Regions from separate parts of the Vibrio sp. F13 genome, predicted to be linked through region 3. Evidence: riboswitches for the same ligand, from Rfam matches in the RefSeq annotation. Region 3 holds a riboswitch; each other region holds the start of a gene.
What was found. A riboswitch is a leader RNA that binds a small molecule or an ion and turns the genes downstream of it on or off. The one in region 3 is predicted to bind thiamine pyrophosphate.
Positions count from the first base shown of each region.

Region 1 (8,189 bases), on a different replicon from region 3:
CGCTTAAGTACATCACTCGCTATCGTATGGAGAAAGCTCAAGCCTTGCTTAGCCATACCGATTTACCCGTTCAATTGGTCGCAGAAAATGTGGGTTATAGTGACTTGTCTGCATTCAGTCGACGCTTCTCTCAGCACTTTGGCATGTCTCCAAGGGCGTTTTTGGGCTCGATGAAAGAGAGTCTTCCAAAACAAGAATAGCGTCCTTTTGGCAAACTCAACTTAGTATATGTTCACTATTATCTATTTCAGAAATGAAAATAGACTAGGTAATAGAAATGAATCTTGCCATCAATCGCGTTAACGAATTCCAAACGGGCACTTTAGCCATCGTGTTTGCTTCTGTTTTATGGGGCACGACAGGCACCGCCGCAAGCTTTGCGCCTGATCTCAGCCCATTAGCGATTGGTGCTTTTTCAATGGGCGTCGGCGGCTTAATGCAAGCAGTCTTGGCGTATCGAAAGATCTTATCTTCACTTGATAAGCTTTTGCTCAACAAAAAGTTGTTAGCGGCGAGTGCGCTGGCTTTGGCGATCTATCCTCTGGCTTTTTACTCTTCGATGAAGTTATCGGGTGTCGCAATGGGCACAGTGGTGTCGATAGCTACTGCTCCTTTCTTTTCTGCATTGTTAGAGTGTCTGATTAGCAAAAAGAATAATATCAACAAACGTTGGCTCACTAGCTTTGCGATTGGTGTGGTGGGTATTGGGTTGTTGGTGTTTTCAGAATCTTCATCTACGAATGAGTCAGGTGATGATCTCAAGCTGTTGGGTATTGCTTTAGGTTTGCTCGCTGGGTTGTGTTACGCCATTTATTCTTGGGCGACAAAAGCACTGATAGACAAGGACATTGAGTCTCAAGCGGCGATGGGCAGTATTTTTGGCCTCGGCGCGATGCTGTTGCTGCCAACACTCTGGTTTACGGGGGAGAACCTGTTTTCCTCGCAGATTAACGTATTAGTCATCAGTTATCTGACGTTAATCCCACAATGCTTGGGCTATATCGCCTTCAGTTTTGGTTTACGCCATGTGACCGCGAGTAGTGCCAATCTACTGACTTTGTTTGAACCAGTAGTTGCAGCGGTGCTTGCCGTCTGCGTTGTCGGTGAGCTGATTCCTTTTATAGGTTGGCTAGGTATGTTTCTGATTGTGCTGTGCTTGTTGATACAGTCGAAGCCATCTAAAGGAACGTTATAAGTATTTGTTTTGTCACGCCTAATTGAGATTTATTCATGCGTAATTCTTATAATTGAATAAAATCAGTATCTCAGTTGTGAGAGTGCTGTTACTATCGCTATCAATAGTCGGGGGGCATATACCTTATTTGGTGTTTGCTGAGATCGTTAGTCGAGACCCGTTGAACCTGATTCAGTTAACACTGGCGTAGGGAACTATAAGCACTCGATCTACGTCTGCACCCATGAAACTTTCATGAGCCTAATGCGACTTCTCCTTCGATCAGTGTTCGTTCTCCTACGTCTTGTAAGATAGTAGGAGCGACAATGACACACAGTTCTATTTCAAAAGATTTAACACCAAAAACCTCAGTTTCACAGCACTCTGCTGATGGTTCGATTCGAACGAACACTCCGATTGTATTGACGATCGCAGGCTCAGACAGTGGCGGCGGTGCGGGTATCCAAGCTGATATTAAAGCTATGTCTGCTACAGGTAGTTTCGCTTGTTCGGTAATTACCGCTATCACTTCCCAGAACACGCAAGGCGTTTCCGCCATTTTCCCTATTCCACTCGACCATGTTGCCAGTCAGTTAGATGCGGTTTTTACTGATCTGAATATCGTGGCTGTGAAAGTCGGCATGTTGGCCGATTCGCAAATCATCAAAGTCGTCGCAGACAAAATTAAGCAGTACCAACCTAAGCATCTTGTGATTGACCCTGTCATGGTCGCGACAAGTGGCGATCTTCTTCTAGAAAACTCAGCTATCACGACGCTAAAGCAAGAACTGATTCCGCTGGCAGACATCATTACTCCTAACTTGCCAGAAGGCGCGGCGTTAACAGGCAAAGCTGTGCCTGAAAGCGAAGCCGAAATGCAGGATATGATTGAAGACCTGCGTGCACTAGGTGCTAAAGCCGTTCTTCTCAAAGGCGGTCATTTAGAGAAGGATGAGAACAGTAACGACTTACTGATTCTGCCAACCACGTCTGCTTTGATTAGTGCGAAGCGTTTTCCTACCAAAAACACCCACGGTACGGGTTGTACGCTTTCATCTGCTATTGCTTCTTTCTTAGCGCAAGGCAACACGCTGTCAGAGGCTGTTGAGCTAGGCAAACAATACATTTCGCGCGCGATTGCTCATGCTGATGAGTTGCAAGTCGGCCAAGGTCATGGGCCCGTAAATCACTTCTTCGCTGGGCACGGGAATGTCCGTTAATACGGTGGGTGTTCAGCTCAGCAATGCCTCTTTACGTTATAACGACAGTGAGCACGCAACCTTATCGGGATTGTCGCTTAGCTTAAACGCAGGTAAGTGGACGGTATTGCTAGGTCGAAGTGGCTGCGGGAAAACCACGGTATTGCGTTATCTGGCAGGCTTGTTGGACGACAAGGTGGAGTGGCAGGGAACATTGACAACCTCTGATGAATTGCCTTTAACGGATCGCATCGCTTACATGGCGCAGCAGGATTTGTTACTGCCGTGGCTGTCGGTTATCGACAATGTATGTCTGAGTCATTGTTTTCAAAATTCAGCTTCTGACAAAGCAGTGCAAACCAATCAAGCACTCGAGTTGCTCGCTGCGGTTGGTTTGGCTGATTATGCGAATGCGATGCCGGATCAGTTGTCTGGTGGTATGCGTCAACGTGTCGCTTTGGCTCGAACTTTAATGCAAGACAAGCCAGTGGTGCTGATGGATGAGCCATTCTCTGCGCTGGATGCGGTAACGAGACACAAACTACAGAGCTTAGCGTGTGAGCTGTTGAGAGATAAAACCGTTGTGTTGATCACCCATGACCCACAAGAAGCGGTGCGTTTGGCGGACAATTTGTATGTGTTGCAAGGCACACCGGCGAACGCTCAGTCTTTATCTGTGCCTCTCACTGCCACACCAAGAGTGTTAGATGGTGAATGTGCTGAGTTACAACAAGCGATCTTAGATCAGTTGGAGCGTGATTATGAATGATCTAACGCGAAGCGAAACTGTGGCTCATTCAACTAACGCACAGACTACCACTGCACGCCCTCGTCAGATGAATCCTGTTGTTCGTTTGCTTATCAGCAGTGCTGTGATTCTCGGTTTATGGCAGTTAGTTGTGGTTGTCTTCGAGATGCCGAGCTTCATTTTGCCAGCGCCTGCAGAAGTCTTTTTAAAGCTGATTGAACGTTACGATGTGTTACTCAAACACACATGGGTGACTGCGCAAGAGGTCCTACTTGGCTTGTTACTCGGATTGTCTATGGGGCTATTTTTCGCTCTGCAGATGTTGATGTTTGATCCGTTAAAACGTTGGTTATTGCCTATCTTAATTGCCAGCCAAGCTATCCCTGTATTTGCGATCGCGCCAGTATTGATGCTGTGGCTTGGTTATGGCATCGCCTCAAAAGTGGTGATGGCGGCGATCATTATCTTCTTCCCAGTAACCACTTGTTGTTACGACGGTCTGCGCAATACACCGACAGGCTATCTCGATCTTGCCAAAACGATGGGTGCATCGAAATGGCAACTGCTCCGCCATATCCAACTTCCTGCTGCACTGCCAACCTTAGCGTCTGGCATTCGTGTAGCGGTGGTGATTGCGCCAATTGGTGCCGTAGTCGGGGAATGGGTTGGTTCGAGTGAAGGGTTAGGTTACCTAATGCTGCAGGCCAACGCGCGCATGATCATTGATGAGATGTTTGCTGCCTTGTTCATCTTGGCGGTGCTGTCTATCTCGCTCTACTTCATCATAGATAAGTTACTCAAAAAAGCTATCCCTTGGGAGAACCAGTAATGGCTTGCTCAATAACACTTTGTTTAATAAGGCTTCGCTCAACGCTATTTATCTCAACAATAGCTCGTTAAAAATGAGCTCTATAAACACAATAATAATATTCAAAAGGAAAGGTTAACTATGAAAAATACCAAATTGGTAGGTGCAGTGGCACTGCTTGCTTCGTTAGTTTCAGGTCATGCTCTAGCGGGCTCTGAACAAAAGAAACTGACATTGATGTTGGATTGGTTTGTAAACCCGAACCACGGCCCGATTGTGATTGCTCAAGAGCGTGGTTACTTTGCTGACCAAGGCTTAGAGGTTGAAATCCAAGAACCAGCAGACCCAAGCACGCCAGCAAAATTGGTCGCGGCAGGTAAGGTCGATTTAGCGGTAACTTACCAACCAAGTTTAACCATGGATGTGGCAGCGGGTCTTCCTTTAGTTCGTGCATCAACCCTTATCGCGACGCCACTGAACACACTAATGGTACTGGATAACGGCAAGAACGATTCGCTAGCAGATCTGAAAGGCAAGAAGATCGGTATTGCGATTGCGGGTAACGAAGAAGCGACTATCGGCACTATGTTAGCGCAAGAAAATGTTGCATTTACAGATGTGCAAACCATCAATGTCGGTTGGGCACTTTCATCTTCATTGGCATCGGGCAAGGTAGACGCAATCTGGGGTGGCTTACGGAACTTCGAAACCAACCAGTTAGCACTTGAAGGTTTTAAAGCGAAAGCATTCTTCCCAGAAGAGCACGGCGTACCCGCTTACGACGAGCTTATCTTTGTTGCGAACGCAAAGAAACACGATGATGAAGCGATCAAAGCGTTCAACAAAGCATTGGAACAAGCAACGACTTACATTGTGAACCACCCCCAAGAGTCATGGAATGAGTTTGTGGCGTATTCACCAGATACGTTGAATAACGAGCTTAACCAACGCGCATGGAACGACACGCTGACTCGTTTTGCACTTCGTCCTTCTGCTGTAGATATGAAGCGTTACGACGATTACGCACAGTTCATGTTTGACAAAGGCATTATCAAATCACTACCGAAAGCCGCTGACTACGTACCGACTTTTGACTAAGGAATCTCATGAAATACCAAGACTTAATCCAAGCCTGTCAACAAGATTGGCAAGACTACACCGAGCATGATTTTGTTAAAACGCTGGCAAACGGCACACTCGCTCAGCCGTGTTTTCTGCATTACTTGAAGCAAGATTTTCTGTTTTTAAAGCAGTATGCCCGCGCTTATGCATTGGCAATTTACAAGGCTAAAACCTTGGCTGATATGCGTCGTGCACTGCCAAGTGTTCATGCGTTGCTAGATTCTGAAATCTCTCACCATGTGACTTACTGTGGTCAGTGGGGTTTAACCGAATCGGATTTAGAAAACGAACCTGAAGATTTCGGCACTGTTGCCTACACGCGCTACGTTCTAGATGCGGGTATGACGGGTGATCTTGTCGACTTATATGCGGCACTGGCTCCGTGTTCAATCGGTTATGCCGTGATTGGTAAAGCGCTGTTAGAAAGCAGTGATACTGTTTTGGAAGGCAACCCATACGCAAGCTGGCTGCAACTGTATGGCAGTGAAGAGTTCCAGTCTGGCGTAGCAACGGGCGCGGAATACTTCAATCAGTTGCTTGCTGAAATTGATATCAACAGCGAACGCGGTCAGAACATCGTTCATATCTTCAAAACCGCAACGCGTATGGAAGTGGCTTTTTGGCAGCAAGGGCTGAACGCTCTTGATGATTCAACAGCGGCTTAAAAGCGACTTTCACGAATAAGGATTTACCCATGCTTACTGAACAAATTATTCAATCGCTACGCGCAGTACGAGAGCAAAAACCACTGGTTGTGAACATCACTAACTATGTAGTGATGAACAACACGGCCAACGCGTTATTGGCGATTGGCGCTTCGCCTATTATGGCGCACTCGCAACAAGAACTGGCAGAGATGATGTCATTCTCTGGCGCGCTTGTGATCAACATTGGCACGCTCGACAGTGTTTGGACGCCAAGAATGTGTTTTGCTGTTGAGCAAGCGAACGCGAACAACAAGGTGGTGGTTCTTGACCCTGTGGGTTGTGGTGCAAGTACGCTGCGAACTGAGACTTCTCGTGAAATCGCACGTTTAGCGGATAAGTTGATCATTCGTGGTAACGCGTCTGAGGTTATCGCGTTAGCGGGCGAACAAGCGCAGAGCAAAGGCGTTGATGCGCTTGATAGCAGTGATGCTGCGTTAGGTGCTGCACAGTGCTTAGTGGCTGAATACGGTGCAAATGTGGTGATATCTGGTGAGACAGATTACGTTGTCACCAAAGACAGCGTGGTGACGTTAAACAATGGACACCAAATGATGCCGTATGTGACGGGTATGGGGTGTACTTTAACTGCATTGACGGGTGCTTTCGCGGCTGTTGGTGATGATAGTGGTTTAGCTGCAGCAGCGGTATTAGGCGTGGTTGGTGAAATCGCGGCTGAAAACTCTCGCGGCCCAGGTAGCTTGCAAATTAACTTGCTTGATGAGTTGTATCAGTTAGATGAAGAGACTCTGATTCAACGCTTGAAGATTCAGTAGGGCTAATCTAACTCTAAGCCACAAGTTAGAGTTAGATTAACTTAAAAAAGCCCCCGACACTTATGTGTAGGGGGCTTTTTATTACTGGTTTGGAACTGTGTCAGCTGTGTATAGACTGGCTGGCTAGGTTCTAAATCGGTTAACTTGGCTCTCTAGGTGATGAGCAACCTCGGTTAAGTCGCTCGCTGCACCTGAAATGCTGCTTACCGACTCTTGGTTGCTTTGAGCAATAGTGTTTGCACCTTGCGCGTTTTCACCCAGTGATTTGGTAAGACGATCCTGCTCATCAACTGACACTGCGATTTGGCTGTTGGCTTGGTTCAGGTCTTGGATGTGTTGATTAATCACATGTAAATTCTGAGAAGCTTGCTGCGCCTGCGTTGAAGCGTCTGAAACCGTGCTGTGGCTCTCTTTGATAGACTCTAACGCATCTTTAGCGCCACGTTGTAGTGAGGTGATGAGCTCATCAATCTGGCTAGCAGAGTCTTGGGTACGTTTAGCGAGCGTTCTTACTTCATCGGCTACTACTGCAAATCCGCGACCTTGTTCACCTGCGCGCGCAGCTTCAATAGCCGCATTCAATGCCAACAGGTTGGTCTGCTCAGAAACGCCTTTGATTACTTCAAGAATGGCACCAATGTTCATCGACTCTTTATGTAGGTCGGTCACTTTTTGGCTGCTTACCTGCATGCTTTCATCGGCGCTACCAATTTCATGCAGTGTCTTATCTACTTCTTTCAGTCCCATCGCCACATTCTCGGTGGCTTGGTTGGCAACTTGAGACGCGTGGTTAGCACTTGCCGCAATTTCTGATGTGCTGGAAGCTAATTGATCAACGGCAGAAGAGATATTGATCATTTCACTGTTCAATTGTGTTGCGTTGGTCGAGCTGTTGTTTGTCACCTGATTAAGTGACTCCGACATCTCACCAATACGCACGCTAGAGCGGTTCACTTGACCAACAATATCGCGCAGAGATTCAATCGTAATCTCCATGTTGGTCAGCAGTTCGCCAATCTCATTTTTGCTCTCAATGTTCACTTCAACATTCAGGTTGCCCTGAGAAAGCTCATTGGTGATCTGTTTAACCTGTGCGATGCCTTTGGTAATAGAGCGAGTCACCAACACAGCGCTCGTCATGCCAATAACTAGGGCTACACCCGTCAGCAATATGATGATTTGAATCGAACGTTTTTCACTGGCTTGCAGTACCGGCGTGAGCGCTTGTTTCTGCTGTTCGAGAATGCTTTGAGCATCCGCTACCGAAATCGCTAAGCTGTCACCAATAGAGGCGAGGGTAGCGGTTCTTTGCGTGTTCTCAATCATCTGTTGATGAACTTGCTCAAAGCCTTTTGCATACGCTTCGCGTTGGTTCGAGAAGTCTTCAATCAGCTCACTTTGATAAGGCGATGATTTGAGAGATTCAATGTCACCTTCAATACCTGGTAGCGCGTATTCAAAGATATCTTTACCCGCTTCATAGGTTTTAAGGTCATTGTTGTTTGAATAACTGAGTACGGTGATCTTGGCTGCGAGGAAGTTCTCCATCAACATGCCTGCGTATAAGCTCGCGTTTGGATCATTGTTATTGTAAGACTCATACAATAAGCTCTGAGCCGCTTTCAGTGCGTTGGTTTCTCGTGTGACCATCTCCACGT
Region 1 is NZ_CP170176.1:1,687,891-1,696,079, reverse strand. Features, by position in the region: gene LMH68_RS22355 (helix-turn-helix domain-containing protein) at 1-200, shown strand, start outside; gene LMH68_RS22350 (DMT family transporter) at 278-1,195, shown strand; TPP riboswitch at 1,294-1,405, shown strand; gene thiD (bifunctional hydroxymethylpyrimidine kinase/phosphomethylpyrimidine kinase) at 1,501-2,394, shown strand; gene LMH68_RS22340 (ABC transporter ATP-binding protein) at 2,384-3,142, shown strand; partial or broken gene LMH68_RS22335 (ABC transporter permease) at 3,216-3,950, shown strand; gene LMH68_RS22330 (ABC transporter substrate-binding protein) at 4,071-5,027, shown strand; gene tenA (thiaminase II) at 5,036-5,716, shown strand; gene thiM (hydroxyethylthiazole kinase) at 5,746-6,531, shown strand; gene LMH68_RS22315 (methyl-accepting chemotaxis protein) at 6,655-8,189, opposite strand, start outside.
Region 1: linked by a shared signal. The riboswitch ahead of thiD (bifunctional hydroxymethylpyrimidine kinase/phosphomethylpyrimidine kinase) and the one ahead of thiC (phosphomethylpyrimidine synthase ThiC) in region 3 are both predicted to bind thiamine pyrophosphate.

Region 2 (8,189 bases), 330 kb from region 3:
CTGGTATTCGAGTGACTGGCCCTGCGACAGAGCCTACCATCGAGATTTATTCTGACCCAGCGATGCCACAAGCGAACGCACTGTCTTATATTTTGCGTGGCCAAGATATCGACGGTGAGTCGAGCGGTTCGATGACAACGACTTTAATCGGTTTGAGTTTAGCGAAGAGTGGTAAGGTTGTTGGTGAAATCGGTGAAGCCTTTGGTGTAAAGGACTTGCAACTGGATACTGCAGGCTCTGGCGATGACTCTCAAGTGACGGTAAGTGGTTACATCCTGCCTGGCTTACAGGTGAAGTATGGTGTGGGTATCTTTAACTCGTTAGGTGAGTTTACCGTTCGTTATAGATTGATGCAGGATCTCTATGTTGAAGCTGTTTCTGGCCTAGACAGTGCTGTGGATCTTCTCTATCAATTTGAGTTCGAGTAGAGCCGTATGGGAGGGCATATGCAGCATCTTGTTTTTGTCTATGGAACCTTGAGGCAAGGTCAGTCCAATCACCATTATTTGCAGGGCTGCGATTTATTAGGGCAGTTTGATACACCTAAGGAATACGCACTTTTTGATTTAGGTGCCTATCCGGCGATGATTTTGGGAAAGAAAAGTGTCGCTGGTGAGGTCTATATCATTAACGACGAAATTTTAGAGTCGCTCGATCGGCTAGAAGATGTTCCTGTTGAGTATCGTCGCGAGCAAATAGAGACTATATTTGGATTAGCATGGGTATATTTGTATCAGCTTGATCTAACAGCTAATAAAGAAATACTTTCGGGTAACTGGTGTCAGCGGAACAATGATTCCTAACTAGTTAATCACCTTACGAGACAACAAAAAGCCAGCACTGAGGTGCTGGCTTTTTAATAGCGTTAGTTTGAGAATGAAATGAGAGGGTTACTCAGGGTTCAGCTCAAGAAACTCTTCTACTTTGCGAACCATGTTTGTTGAGCCAACAAAGAAAGGTACACGTTGGTGCAGCTCAGTTGGTTTGATATCCATGATACGTTGAGCACCGTCTGAAGCGATGCCGCCCGCTTGTTCCATAAGGAAAGCAATTGGGTTGCACTCGTAAAGCAGACGCAGTTTACCTTGAGGGTGACTTTGCGTGCTTGGGTACAAGTAGATGCCGCCTTTCAAAAGGTTACGGTGGAAATCTGATACTAGAGAACCGATGTAACGTGATGTATAAGGGCGGTTGTCGCTTGGCTCATTTTCTTGGCAGTACTTGATGTACTTCTTAACACCGGTTGGGAAGCGGATGTAGTTACCTTCGTTGATCGAGTAGATCTTGCCTTCGTCTGGAATCATCATGTTTTCATGAGATAGACAGAAAGTACCCAGAGATGGATCGTAGGTGAAACCATTTACGCCAGCACCAGTTGTGTATACAAGCATGGTTGAAGAACCGTAAATCACGTAACCCGCGGCTACTTGCTTGTGTCCGGGCTGTAAGAAATCTTCTTGTGTTGGTGGTGTACCGATCGGTGATACTCGACGGTAGATAGAGAAAATTGTACCAACCGATACATTTACATCGATGTTTGATGAGCCATCTAGTGGATCCATCAGTACAACGTATTTTGCGTTTTTGTTGAGCTCTTTATTGAAGGCGACAGCTTCGTCTTCTTCTTCACTTGCAACACCACAAACTTGGTCACGGGCTTCTAGAGCCGCTTTAAATTTGTCGTTCGCGTAAAGGTCTAGCTTTTGCTGCTCTTCACCTTGCACGTTGTCTGTACCAACAGCGCCAGTGATGTCGACTAGGCCAGCCTTGTTGATCTCACGGTTAACAATTTTTGCAGCAAGTCGAATAGACGACAAAAGGGATGATAGATCACCGCTTGCATGGGGGAAGTCACTCTGTTTCTCAACAATGAACTCACCAAGGGTGCGCATCTCAGACATGTTATTTCCTTAAACTTCTCTCAATATTAGGGGGGATTTGAGCACTGTAGATTCGGCCTCTTGAGTGGGCTTTATTCATCTAGACGCTTACCTAAATTCTAAAGGTTAGATCTTTTTAATGGTAATGAACTAAGCGACACAGATCTCACTTACTATGTCGACTCAATTTGTTTTGCATTGCCGCTCGCTTTTAATCGCCATTTAATGATAATGAGTGCAAGCCGTTTTAATTAGGCACTGTTTATTTAGCCAAGCGTTTGGAAGCAATTTATGCATATTCATATCTTAGGAATTTGTGGCACCTTCATGGGTGGTGCTGCGGTATTGGCTCGTCAATTAGGTCACAAGGTTACGGGTAGTGACGCGAATGTTTACCCACCAATGAGCACCTTGTTGGAATCACAAGGGATTGAAATTATTGAAGGGTTCGACCCTAGCCAATTAGAACCAAGGCCAGATCTCGTGGTTATCGGTAACGTAATGAGCCGCGGTAATCCGTGTGTTGAGTATGTGTTGGATAACAACCTTAGATACACCTCTGGTCCTCAGTGGTTGCAAGAGTTCTTACTGCATGACCGTTGGGTGTTAGCGGTATCGGGAACGCACGGTAAGACCACGACATCAAGCATGTTGGCTTGGATCTTGGAAGACTGTGGCTATGCACCGGGCTTCTTAGTTGGCGGAGTGTTGGGTAACTTTGGTATCTCTGCTCGCCTTGGTGAAAGCATGTTCTTCGTGGTAGAAGCCGACGAATACGACAGTGCTTTTTTCGATAAACGATCTAAGTTCGTTCATTACCACCCAAGAACCTTAGTGATGAATAACCTAGAGTTTGATCATGCGGACATCTTTGACGATCTTGAAGCGATTAAGCGACAATTTCATCATTTGGTGCGTACTGTGCCAAGCAATGGTCGCATTTTCTCACCTAAGCAAGACAGCGCTATTGAAGATGTTCTAGCTCGCGGTTGCTGGAGTGAAACTGAATCGAGTGGCGAGCAAGGCGACTGGGATGCCAAGAAACTGGTCAAAGATGGCTCTCAATTTGAGGTTTACTTCCAAAATGAATGTGTTGGAACCGTAAATTGGGATTTAGTGGGCGACCACAACGTAAATAATGCTTTGATGGCGATTGCAGCTGCACGTCATGTGGGCGTGACACCTGACCTTGCTTGTGAATCACTAGCTACCTTTATTAATACTAAGCGCCGTTTGGAGTTTAAAGGCGAGGTGGCAGGTGTGTCTGTTTATGACGATTTTGCTCATCATCCAACGGCGATTGAACTTACGCTCGGGGGATTACGTAATAAGGTCGACACTAAGAAAATCATTGCCGTTTTAGAGCCTCGTTCTGCCACCATGAAACGTGGTGTGCACAAAGAAATACTGGCTGATTCGTTGAAGCAGGCGGATTCTACCTACTTATTCCAACCGGATAACATTGATTGGTCAGTTCAAGATGTTGCAGACGCTTGTCACCAACCGGCACACGTGAGTGATGACATGGATGCATTCGTTGCTAAAATTGTCTCAGAGGCACAAGCTGGCGACCAAATTTTGGTAATGAGTAATGGTGGCTTTGGTGGCATTCATCAAAAACTGTTGGATGGATTGGCACTCAAAGGCTAACGGCATCCACGACCTTATAATTTGAAGTAATTGAGAACATGACAAAACACGATAAAGCGATAACCCTTGCTTTCACTGGCGCATCTGGTGCGCCTTATGGCCTGCGTTTACTTGAATGCCTTTTGGCAGCCGACTATCAGGTCTACTTGCTGATTTCATCGGCAGCGCGAGTGGTATTGGCGACCGAGCATGAACTTAAGTTACCTGCTGGGCCAGATGCGGCGAAACAAGCTTTGGTTAAACATCTTGGCTGCGACCCTGAAAAGCTGGTGGTGTGTGGCAAAGATGATTGGTTCTCGCCGGTTGCCTCTGGTTCAGCTGCACCGAAGCAGATGGTCGTTTGCCCATGTTCCGCGGGAAGCTTGGCTTCGATTGCACATGGATTGTCTGATAACCTGATTGAGCGAGCAGCAGACGTAGTCATGAAAGAGCGAGGACAGCTGTTGTTGGTGGTTCGTGAGACGCCATTTTCGACGCTTCATCTAGAGAACATGCATAAGCTTTCGACCATGGGCGTGACGATCATGCCTGCAGCCCCGGGTTTTTATCATCAACCTAAGTCAATTGAAGAACTGGTCGACTTTATGGTGGCGCGTATTCTAGATCACCTTGGTATCGAACAAGGTTTAGTGCCACGTTGGGGTTACGATCAACGTAATTGATCCAAACTTGATAGCTTATTGTTAAAAATCAAATTACAATTCTGAACACTCATCGGGGAGCGAACCATTCAAATAATGAATGCGAGCTGAGATCAAGCAGGTGCTTGGGACCCGTAAACCTGAACCAGATAATGCTGGCGTAGGAATTGAGTTAGGAACAACCTCTACCGTTCTCCTCCCTCAAACCTGTGCCGCTCAGACCATGGAGAGCGTCCAGTGAAATTCACATTAACTACCCTTGCTGTTACTACAGCTATTTCTTTTTCTGCCTTTGCTGCAGACAACACTTTGACTGTATACACCTATGACTCTTTTGCTGCGGATTGGGGCCCTCGTCCTGCCGTTGAAAAAGCATTCGAAGAGAAGTGTGGTTGTGATGTGAACTTTGTCGCGCTTGAAGATGGCGTGTCTATTCTTAACCGCTTGCGTCTCGAAGGCGGCAACAGCAAAGCTGACATCGTATTAGGCCTAGACAACAACCTAATGGCTGAAGCGAAAGCGACGGGCTTATTGGCTGAGCATAATGTTGATACGTCATCGGTAACGCTTCCTAATGGTTGGAACGACAGCACTTTTGTACCCTATGACTTTGGCTACTTTGCTTTTGTTTACAATAAAGAGAAACTGGAAAACCCGCCGAAGAGCTTGAAAGAACTGGTTGAGCAGCGTGATGATCTTAAGGTCATCTACCAAGATCCACGTACATCAACACCAGGCCAAGGCATGATGCTTTGGATGAAATCAGTATACGGTGATGAAGCGACAGCAGCATGGAAGAAGCTTGCTCAGAAAACAGTGACTGTAACCAAAGGCTGGTCTGAAGCTTACTCAATGTTCCTAGAAGGCGAGTCGGATTTAGTCTTGTCTTACACAACGTCTCCTGCTTACCACATTATTGCTGAGAGCGATTCTAAGTACGCAGCGGCAAGCTTTGAAGAAGGGCATTACACTCAAGTGGAAGTGGCTGCCAAGGTTAAAGGCAGTAAGAACGAGAAACTTGCTGATGAGTTTATGGCGTTTATCCTAAGTGATGAATTCCAAACGGCGATGCCAACAGGTAACTGGATGTACCCAGTGACGGATGTTGAGTTACCAAAAGGGTTTGAGCAACTTACGGTTCCTCAGAAAGCGCTGAGCTTTAGCTCAGAAGAGATCGCCGAGAAGCGTAAGCCATGGATTCGTGAATGGCAGAGTGCACTTACTTTTTAATTTGCTTTTAAAAAATTAGCTTTCTAACTTTCTGTATTTAAAGGTTTGTTCGATGTTAACTGAGCGAACCATTTACGGTAAAAAACAATCTATGATAAAGAAAACACCTAAGGTTGGGATTTGGGTAGCGATACTCATTACTGCCTTCGTGGTTTCAGCAGTTGGGGCATTGCTTAGCAATGCCCCTTCTCTTGATATCAGCCAAGTATGGTCCGATCCTTACTATTGGCATGTAACGAAATTCAGCTTTTATCAAGCGACACTCTCAACAGTGCTGAGTGTTGGCTTTGCTATACCTATTGCTCATGCGCTGTGTCGTAGGCAATTTTTTGGACGCGCTTTGTTGTTAAGGCTGTTCGCGTCGACCTTAGTCCTGCCTGTGTTAGTGGGCGTATTTGGCTTACTTGCGATCTATGGCAATAGTGGTTGGTTAGCTAAGTTTTTGGCGAGCTTCGATATTGAATTGCCATTTTCCATATACGGATTGAATGGTATTTTGCTGGCGCACGTTTTCTTTAACTTGCCTTATGCCAGTCGCTTACTTTTACAAGCGTTAGATACCGTGCCTGCCGAGCAACACAAGCTTTGTGCTCATTTGGGTATGAGTCATTGGAACAAATTCAGATGGGTTGAATGGCCACGTTTAAGACAGCAATTGCCTCATGTGTGTGGCTTAGTCTTCATGCTGTGTTTTACCAGCTTTGCTACCGTGATGGCACTAGGCGGTGGACCTAAATCAACCACTATCGAACTCGCTATTTATCAGGCGATTAAATTCGACTTTGACCTTCAAGCTGGTGCCTTGCTCGCGATATGGCAAATGCTGCTGTGTGGTGTGCTAGCAGTGAGCATTCAACGGCTATCGAAACCTATTTCAGTGACGGCCAGTCAGTTGTCTGAAGAGAAATATTTGGTTAAGGACAGCTGGTGGTCAAAAGCTTGGGATAGCTTTTGGATCATAATAGTCTCAATGCTGGTATTGCCGCCATTAGCTATGGTTATCGTCAGTGGAATTAACTCGCAGGCATTAACCGTACTCAGCAGCGAGCCGTTTTGGGCGGCGTTAATTACCTCGGTTAAAGTCGCGTCATTAGCAAGTGTTATCGCAGTTGGTATTGGTATCGCCATACTGCTGACTAGCCGAGCATGGCGTTTACAGAACAAGAATTTTCGAGCCGATAAAATCGAGCTGATTGGCACTATTATCTTAGTGACTCCGGGGCTGGTGATCAGTACGGGGATCTTCTTATTACTGCGTTCATTCACCGATGTCTTTAGTTTAGCTTTCTTTATCGTGATTGCCGTCAACAGCTTAATGGCGCTGCCTTACGTAATTAAAACCCTAGCTCAACCTATGCTGCATTTGTCTCAGCAGTATCAGTATGTGTGTGCAAGCTTGGGAATGACAGGTTTCACGCGTTTTAGGTTAGTGGAGTGGCGAGCACTGCGTAAGCCGATGGCGCAAGCCTTCTCGATTAGCTTTATGTTGGCGATGGGTGACTTAAGCGCGATTGCTTTGTTTGGTAGCCAAGATTTTAGAACTCTGCCTTTGTACCTATTCCAATTGTTAGGCAGTTATCAAATGGAAGCTGCGGCGGTAGTTTCTGTGAGCTTACTGTTACTGAGTGTCGGCAGTTTTAGCTTAATAGAATTCTTATTTACTCGAAGATCTAAGCTCGATGCTAAAGAATTAAGGAACCGATGATGTTAGTGATGAAAGATGTGGATTACCATTATCACAGAGAGTTGTTTAGCTTTGATTTTCAAGCTGAGCAGGGCGATATTGTTGCGCTTATGGGGCCGAGTGGTGCGGGTAAGTCTACACTGTTGGCGCTAGTTGCTGGTTTCATCGAGCCTACATCGGGTGAGATATCAGTGGCTGGGCAGTCGCTTATTGGTAAAGAAGCACATCAGCGTCCGTTGGCGATGTTGTTTCAAGAGCACAACCTGTTTGCCCATCTCACGGTACGTGAAAATATTGGTTTAGGTCTGCACCCGGGATTAAAGCTTACGGCAACCCAAAAGCTCAAAGTTGAGCAAGCAGCCGCACAAGTAGGTGTTGCAGAGTATTTGGATAGATTGCCTGAGCACTTATCCGGTGGTCAACGCCAGCGTGTCGCGTTAGCGCGTTGTTTTGTCCAACCTCATGATATTTGGCTGCTTGATGAACCTTTCTCTGCGCTTGACCCTTTGCTGCGTGAAGAGATGCTTAGCTTAGTGAAGCGATTAGCGGCAGAGCGAAATATTACGGTCTTGATGGTGACTCACCATTTAGGTGACGCACGCAGTATCGCGAATAAGTTTGTGTTTGTGGCGCTAGGTAAGGTGTTGGTTGAAGACTCGATAGAGGCACTGACGGCGGATCATCCACAGACAGAATTAAGCTCATTTGTTAAAGCGGGTGAGTGACGACTCATCACTCCTGTGAGTATTTATTGATATTGAGTGCTTCTTGATATCGAGTGCGTCAAAAACAAAAAGACCTAGCATGCGCTAGGTCTTTTATTGTCTTACAGAATAAAGCGACAAAGATTAGTCTTCTAGCTTTAGCTCTTTTAAGATTTGGAAGATTTCACGAGAAGCCTTTGCTGGCTTGTTCGCTGATTTCTCTTTGTTAGCTTGGCGAGCTAGCTGACGAAGACGCTGACGGTCTGCTTCAGGGTACATGTCCATGACTTCTGAAATGGCAGCATCGCCTTCAGCAACAACGCGATCACGCAGTTGCTCAAGCTTGTGCAGTTCAGCGGTTGCTTGCGAGTGCTTGTTACGTACTTTATCCAAAGCCGCT
Region 2 is NZ_CP170175.1:2,124,553-2,132,741, forward strand. Features, by position in the region: gene LMH68_RS09800 (translocation/assembly module TamB domain-containing protein) at 1-428, shown strand, start outside; gene LMH68_RS09805 (gamma-glutamylcyclotransferase) at 447-803, shown strand; gene fbp (class 1 fructose-bisphosphatase) at 891-1,901, opposite strand; gene mpl (UDP-N-acetylmuramate:L-alanyl-gamma-D-glutamyl-meso-diaminopimelate ligase) at 2,172-3,530, shown strand; gene LMH68_RS09820 (flavin prenyltransferase UbiX) at 3,569-4,192, shown strand; TPP riboswitch at 4,236-4,355, shown strand; gene thiB (thiamine ABC transporter substrate binding subunit) at 4,409-5,401, shown strand; gene thiP (thiamine/thiamine pyrophosphate ABC transporter permease ThiP) at 5,493-7,106, shown strand; gene thiQ (thiamine ABC transporter ATP-binding protein) at 7,106-7,810, shown strand; gene yjgA (ribosome biogenesis factor YjgA) at 7,934-8,189, opposite strand, start outside.
Region 2: linked by a shared signal. The riboswitch ahead of thiB (thiamine ABC transporter substrate binding subunit) and the one ahead of thiC (phosphomethylpyrimidine synthase ThiC) in region 3 are both predicted to bind thiamine pyrophosphate.

Region 3 (8,189 bases):
CTTCGTGGTGTGACTGCGTACCTTTTGTATAATGGGTCAGCGACTTAATTTTAGTAGCAAGGTTAACCGTTTAGGGGAGCCGTAGGGAAACCGAGTCTTAACTGGGCGTACAGTTGCTAGGATTAGACCCGAAACCAGGTGATCTAGCCATGGGCAGGTTGAAGGTTGAGTAACATCAACTGGAGGACCGAACCGACTAATGTTGAAAAATTAGCGGATGACTTGTGGCTAGGGGTGAAAGGCCAATCAAACCTGGAGATAGCTGGTTCTCCCCGAAAGCTATTTAGGTAGCGCCTCGGACGAATACTACTGGGGGTAGAGCACTGTTAAGGCTAGGGGGTCATCCCGACTTACCAACCCTTTGCAAACTCCGAATACCAGTAAGTACTATCCGGGAGACACACGGCGGGTGCTAACGTCCGTCGTGGAGAGGGAAACAACCCAGACCGCCAGCTAAGGTCCCAAAGTATAGCTAAGTGGGAAACGATGTGGGAAGGCTCAGACAGCCAGGATGTTGGCTTAGAAGCAGCCATCATTTAAAGAAAGCGTAATAGCTCACTGGTCGAGTCGGCCTGCGCGGAAGATGTAACGGGGCTAAGCTATACACCGAAGCTGCGGCTACGTACCTTAGGGTATGTGGGGTAGGGGAGCGTTCTGTAAGCCGTTGAAGGTGGCCTGTAAGGGCTGCTGGAGGTATCAGAAGTGCGAATGCTGACATGAGTAACGATAAAGGGAGTGAAAAACTCCCTCGCCGGAAGACCAAGGGTTCCTGTCCAACGTTAATCGGGGCAGGGTAAGTCGACTCCTAAGGCGAGGCCGAAAGGCGTAGTCGATGGGAAACGGGTTAATATTCCCGTACTTCTTACAATTGCGATGGGGGGACGGAGAAGGCTAGGTGGGCCTGGCGACGGTTGTCCAGGTTCAAGTACGTAGGCGGGTGGTTTAGGTAAATCCGGACCGCTATTAACGCTGAGATACGATGTCGAGCTACTACGGTAGTGAAGTCATTGATGCCATGCTTCCAGGAAAAGCCTCTAAGCTTCAGATTGTAAGGAATCGTACCCCAAACCGACACAGGTGGTCGGGTAGAGAATACCAAGGCGCTTGAGAGAACTCGGGTGAAGGAACTAGGCAAAATGGTACCGTAACTTCGGGAGAAGGTACGCTCTTATCAGTGAAGTCCCTTGCGGATGGAGCAGACGAGAGTCGCAGATACCAGGTGGCTGCAACTGTTTATTAAAAACACAGCACTGTGCAAAATCGTAAGATGACGTATACGGTGTGACGCCTGCCCGGTGCCGGAAGGTTAATTGATGGGGTTAGACTTCGGTCGAAGCTCTTGATCGAAGCCCCGGTAAACGGCGGCCGTAACTATAACGGTCCTAAGGTAGCGAAATTCCTTGTCGGGTAAGTTCCGACCTGCACGAATGGCGTAATGATGGCCACGCTGTCTCCACCCGAGACTCAGTGAAATTGAAATCGCTGTGAAGATGCAGTGTACCCGCGGCTAGACGGAAAGACCCCGTGAACCTTTACTACAGCTTGGCACTGAACATTGAACCTACATGTGTAGGATAGGTGGGAGACTTTGAAACCGCGTCGCTAGATGTGGTGGAGTCGTCCTTGAAATACCACCCTTGTAGTTTTGATGTTCTAACGTTGGTCCCTGAATCGGGATTACGGACAGTGCCTGGTGGGTAGTTTGACTGGGGCGGTCTCCTCCCAAAGAGTAACGGAGGAGCACGAAGGTGGGCTAAACACGGTTGGACATCGTGTGGTTAGTGCAATGGCATAAGCCCGCTTGACTGCGAGAATGACAATTCGAGCAGGTGCGAAAGCAGGTCATAGTGATCCGGTGGTTCTGAATGGAAGGGCCATCGCTCAACGGATAAAAGGTACTCCGGGGATAACAGGCTGATACCGCCCAAGAGTTCATATCGACGGCGGTGTTTGGCACCTCGATGTCGGCTCATCACATCCTGGGGCTGAAGTCGGTCCCAAGGGTATGGCTGTTCGCCATTTAAAGTGGTACGCGAGCTGGGTTTAGAACGTCGTGAGACAGTTCGGTCCCTATCTGCCGTGGGCGTTGGAAAATTGAAAGGGGCTGCTCCTAGTACGAGAGGACCGGAGTGGACGAACCTCTGGTGTTCGGGTTGTCATGCCAATGGCATTGCCCGGTAGCTAAGTTCGGAATCGATAACCGCTGAAAGCATCTAAGCGGGAAGCGAGCCTTGAGATGAGTTTTCCCTGACGCTATAAGCGTCCTAAAGGGTTGTCGTAGACTACGACGTTGATAGGCAGGGTGTGTAAGTGCTGCGAGGCATTGAGCTAACCTGTACTAATTGCCCGTGAGGCTTAACCATACAACACCCAAGGGGTTTTGTGGACTCAAAGAAAGACCAGACCTTGAATGAGTTTGAAGAGACTTTTAAATACAGTTTTCCGAATTTTAAAATTTGCTTGGCGACCATAGCATTGTGGACCCACCTGATTCCATGCCGAACTCAGAAGTGAAACACAATAGCGCCGATGGTAGTGTGGGGCTTCCCCATGTGAGAGTAGGACATCGCCAGGCTTTAAATTTGAACACTTGTCAGCGACGACAAGTATTCCACTGCGGAGTGGTAGTTCAGTTGGTTAGAATACCGGCCTGTCACGCCGGGGGTCGCGGGTTCGAGTCCCGTCCACTCCGCCACTTATTCGATAACCTCGCCTAGTGCGAGGTTTTTTCGAATCTGAAGTAATGAAAGTTTTAGGGGTGTAGCTCCAATTGGCAGAGCAGCGGATTCCAAATCCGCGTGTTGGGAGTTCGAATCTCTCCACCCCTGCCATATTTAAAGCTCCAGCAGAAATGCTGGAGCTTTTTTGTATCTGTCACTTTTTCAAAGTGACGTTGAGGACCGGAGTGTCAGCCAAGTCGACTATATTGATCCCCATCGAAGCAGAAATCCTAGAGTCTTTTTGATTTATATTTGTTCGATTTTTAATTGATAATTATACCAATTAAAGTAAAAATGTGATCTAATTAAGATTGATGAATTATTGTGAAATTTAGCCATGGATAGCCTTAATAACACTGACTTCAAAAAGCTTGCGAGCCAGCAAAAAACCATTCAGATGAAGATGCGTTTACTTGCTCTCGCACACTTTAAAGACGGCCTCTCTCGTACACAAATTGCAAAATCTCTCAAAGTCAGTCGAACCAGTGTAAATAAATGGGTTCGGATTTTTTTGAAGAAGGCCTAGAAGGACTTCAAGAAAAACCTCGGACTGGTAGGCCTGCATACCTCACCGATGAGCAGCGGGCTCAACTCAGTGCCTTCATAAAAAAAGAAGCTGAATCACCTTCTGGTGGCCGCCTTGTTGGAAGCGATATACATGACTACATCGTTAAACACTTTGACAAGCACTACCACCCTAATTCCATCTATTATCTCCTCGACCACATGGGTTTTTCTTGGATAACTTCTCGTTCCAAACACCCTAAACAATCACAGCAAATACAGGACGATTTTAAAAAAATTCCAAATCGAAACGATCCTTAAGATCCCCGGCCATATTGGGCTAGAGAGTGTTGATGTCTGGTTTCAAGACGAAGCTAGGTTTGGTCAGCAGAACACAACAACACGTCTTTGGGCTACTCGTGGAACGAGACCTCGCGTAGTAAAACAGCAGCAATTTGAATACGCTTATTTGTTTGGCTCAGTGTGCCCATCGAGAGGGATTGGTGAGGCAATGGTCGTCCCTTGGGTTAACAAAGACATCATGATAAACCATCTAGAGCAGATATCTAAAGTCACAGAAAAAGACCGTCATTCAGTGGTAATAATGGATGGCGCAGGATGGCATACCGATGATATTGCTAACCCATTTGATAATGTCAGTATTATCAAATTGCCGCCATACTCACCAGAGCTTAACCCTATAGAGCAAGTGTGGAGTTGGTTAAGGCAACACTATCTAGCAAACCAAAACTTCATTGATTATAACGATATTGTTTCGAAGGTCTGTAGCGCTTGGAATGGATTTCTTGAGTGCAAAGATCGCGTCACAAAAATGTGTACAAGAGATTGGATTGACCTGATCAGTTAATTTTCCGGATTGGTATTACCTACCTTGAATAGAATATTGTCTTAGAAATGTAAGTGCTTACTTATCCCAGTCTCTTTTATAAACAACCAACAGCACAAACTACGCTTCTTTATGAGAACTGTTCTCAATATTTTGTTAAATTTTAGTCGTTATTACTAAAAGGCAACAAATATGGATATCTCCCGTCGTAAGTTTATTCAATCATCTCTCGCTATATCTGCACTCACTGTACTGCCCGCTTGCTCAATGAAACGGTCGGTTGATGAACAAGGAAAGTATGTTTATGACTTAACGGCAGAGCCTTCAACCGCTGAACTCGTGACGGGGTTTGAGACTGATATTCTAGGCTTTAATGGTCAGATTCCAGCACCAACGATTCGATGTCGACAAGGTGAAAAGGTAACGATCCGTTTTACCAACAAGCTATCAGAACCGACAACTATTCATTGGCATGGTTTAAGGATTCCTATCGAAATGGATGGGGTTCCCTTCTTGAGCCAACCACTGATCATGCCAGGTGAAACATTCATTTATGAATTTACGCCACCAGATGCTGGCACGTTTTGGTATCACCCACATATGAACAGCGTTAAGCAGCTTGGTATGGGCTTGGTTGGTCTAATTATCGTAGACGAGAGCATTCCAGTGCAGTTTGATGAAGAGCACGCACTGATGCTTAAACATTGGCATATCGATAAGCAAGGTCAATGGAAAGACTTAATGATTCCAAGACTCAGTGCTCGTATGGGCACTCCAGGAGAGTGGAGTAGCGTTAATGGAATACATGAGCCTGTCTATCAGTTAAAACAACATGCAACGACTAGGCTACGTATCGCTAATGTCGATAATACGATCACTTATCCTATTGCTGTCGAAGGGGCTGAGGCATGGGTGATTGCCATTGATGGTAACCCTGTAAAAACGCCTTGTAAACTGACTCAACATAAAATTGGCCCAGGGATGCGAGTGGATATTGGATTGGTAGCACCCAAAGCAGGTGGGCGAGTGAGCGTCCTTCAAATGAAAGGACGCTTTCCTTTCTCTTTGTGTGAGTTCGAGGTTGTAGATTCAACCCTTGTTGAGAATCGCTCTCTGCCTTCTTTACCCCTTAATCCTGTGCCCAATTTAGATTTGGCTAATGCAGAAGAAATCGACTTTTTATTTGAATGGGAAGGGGCGGTTTCTCCAGTATCTAAAGATGGAAAATCTATGCCTAAGTTTTGGCTAACTAATAAACGAGCATGGGAGGGGATGAGTAAAGATAATATCCCTGAACCGTTGGCGACTTTAGAGCTGGGAAAAACCTATATATTCGATCTTAAGAACGTCACTCAATATCATCACCCGATTCACATTCACGGCCATACATTCACTGTATTGGAACTTGATGGGAAGAAAGTTGAAGAACCTTTCCATACTGATACAGTGTTACTTGGAAAAAATGGCCGAGCTAAAGCTGCATTTGTAGCCGACAACCCTGGCCGCTGGATGTATCATTGTCATGTTATAGAACACATGAAAACGGGTTTGATGGGATATATTGAAGTTAAGTGACACCTGTAACGTTTAATATTTGCGCATGCATTCTTAGTTTCTACCCTCGCTTTTATCGGCGTTAAAGCTAGAATATAGGGATTATTGTTTGGGAGGATTCATGGGTCAGTTATCTATTCTAGGTTTTATCGCCATCGGTGGCGCGTTTGGTGCTTGTTCACGTTACTTGATTTCAGAGTTATGCGTTGTGATGTTAGGGCGTGGTTTTCCTTACGGTACGCTGACTGTTAACGTAATTGGCTCTTTGATTATGGGATTGCTCATCGCCGCGTTTGAAAATGAGATGGTTGCGACGGAGCCGTGGAGACAAATTATCGGTCTTGGTTTCCTTGGAGCCCTGACGACATTTTCTACGTTTTCGATGGATAACGTGCTTCTTATGCAGCAGGGTGCGTTCTTCAAGATGGGGCTCAATGTACTGCTCAATGTGGTTCTCAGTATTTCAGCCGCATGGATCGGCTTCCAACTTCTGATAAAGTCTTAAAACTTTCTTACGATTTGTTAACAACTCGGCTTGGTTTATCCAAGCCGTTTTTATATACTCGATCGTACTTGTCGGAGTGCCATATGGCTGAGACCGTTAACTCGGGATCCGTTGAACCTGATCAGGCTAATACCTGCGAAGGGAACAAGAGTAGATATCTAACTAGAATCCTTCTAGAGATCTATCTCCAGATCACAACTGCATTTTCTTGCTGTGATCCCTCTTGTAGCATCTTATCCGTCAAGCATTTTTATCCCTATAAATAATGGCTAAAAGCCAAGGAAAAATGCTATGTCGAGTCGTAAACAAGCAAGACTGGAAGCGAAGAATTTTATTGATTCTTTATCTGTACAACCTTATCCAAACTCAAAAAAAGCTTACATCCAAGGGTCTCGAGCGGACATTCAAGTCCCTGTCCGAGAAATATCCCTCGCAGATAGCCTTGTTGGTGGCAGCAAAAAAGAGCCTGTATTCGAACCTAATGAGCCAATTCATGTCTACGACACCTCAGGTGTTTATACCGATCCTACGCATGAAATAGACCTTTATAGTGGCCTTCCTAAGTTGCGAGAGCAATGGATTGAAGAGCGTGGTGATACGGAATTGCTCGATGATGTAAGCTCTGTTTACACCAAAGAACGTTTAGAAGATGAAACCCTAGACGACCTTCGTTACGGAAACCTGCCTCGAATTCGTCGCGCTACTGGCGACCAATGTGTAACTCAACTGCATTATGCTCGTCAGGGAATTATCACTCCTGAGATGGAGTACATTGCGATACGTGAGAACATGGGGCGTCAGAAGTTCGCTGATGAACAGCTTAATCACCAACACCCAGGCCATAACTTTGGCGCAAACCTGCCAAAAGAAATTACCCCTGAGTTCGTGCGTAAAGAGGTCGCTGAAGGCCGAGCTATCATCCCTTCAAACATCAACCACCCAGAATCAGAACCTATGATTATTGGCCGAAACTTCTTAGTGAAAGTGAACGCCAATATCGGTAACTCTTCTGTAAGCTCTTCGATTGAAGAAGAAGTTGAGAAGCTAGTATGGTCGACTCGCTGGGGCGGCGATACCGTAATGGATCTTTCTACTGGCCGTAATATCCACGAGACTCGTGAATGGATCCTACGTAATAGCCCAGTGCCGATTGGTACGGTTCCTATGTATCAGGCGCTTGAGAAAGTGAATGGCGTAGCCGAAGACCTTAACTGGGAAGTGATGCGCGATACTTTGATTGAACAAGCGGAGCAGGGCGTTGATTACTTCACTATCCATGCTGGTTTGCTTCTTCGTTATGTTCCTATGACGGCTAAGCGTGTGACAGGTATTGTTTCTCGTGGTGGCTCTATTATCGCGAAATGGTGTCTTGCACATCACCAAGAAAGCTTCCTATACACACACTTCCGCGAGATCTGTGAGATCTGTGCGAAGTACGATGTGGCTTTGTCACTAGGTGACGGCCTACGTCCTGGCTCTATTGCAGATGCCAATGATGAGGCTCAGTTCTCGGAGTTACGTACTCTAGGTGAGTTAACTAAAGTGGCTTGGGAATACGATGTTCAGGTGATCATTGAAGGTCCTGGACATGTACCTATGCATCTTATTAAAGAGAACATGGATGAGCAGTTAGAGCACTGCCATGAAGCGCCTTTCTATACGTTAGGCCCGCTGACCACTGATATTGCACCGGGTTATGACCACATTACCTCTGGTATTGGCGCGGCGATGATTGGTTGGTACGGCTGTGCGATGCTTTGTTATGTAACACCTAAAGAGCATTTGGGCTTACCAAATAAAGAAGATGTGAAGACTGGCTTGATTACTTACAAGCTGGCAGCACATGCAGCAGACTTGGCAAAAGGGCATCCGGGCGCACAAATCCGAGATAATGCATTATCTAAAGCTCGTTTTGAATTCCGTTGGGAAGACCAATTTAATCTAGCTTTAGATCCAGAAACAGCCCGTTCTTTCCACGATGAAACCCTGCCACAAGAATCGGGCAAGGTTGCTCACTTCTGCTCTATGTGTGGACCTAAATTCTGTTCAATGAAGATCT
Region 3 is NZ_CP170175.1:1,798,856-1,807,044, forward strand. Features, by position in the region: rRNA gene LMH68_RS08230 (23S ribosomal RNA) at 1-2,363, shown strand, start outside; rRNA gene rrf (5S ribosomal RNA) at 2,460-2,575, shown strand; tRNA gene LMH68_RS08240 (tRNA-Asp) at 2,619-2,695, shown strand; tRNA gene LMH68_RS08245 (tRNA-Trp) at 2,755-2,831, shown strand; partial or broken gene LMH68_RS08250 (IS630 family transposase) at 3,058-4,092, shown strand; gene LMH68_RS08255 (multicopper oxidase family protein) at 4,264-5,646, shown strand; gene crcB (fluoride efflux transporter CrcB) at 5,747-6,130, shown strand; TPP riboswitch at 6,193-6,291, shown strand; gene thiC (phosphomethylpyrimidine synthase ThiC) at 6,422-8,189, shown strand, end outside.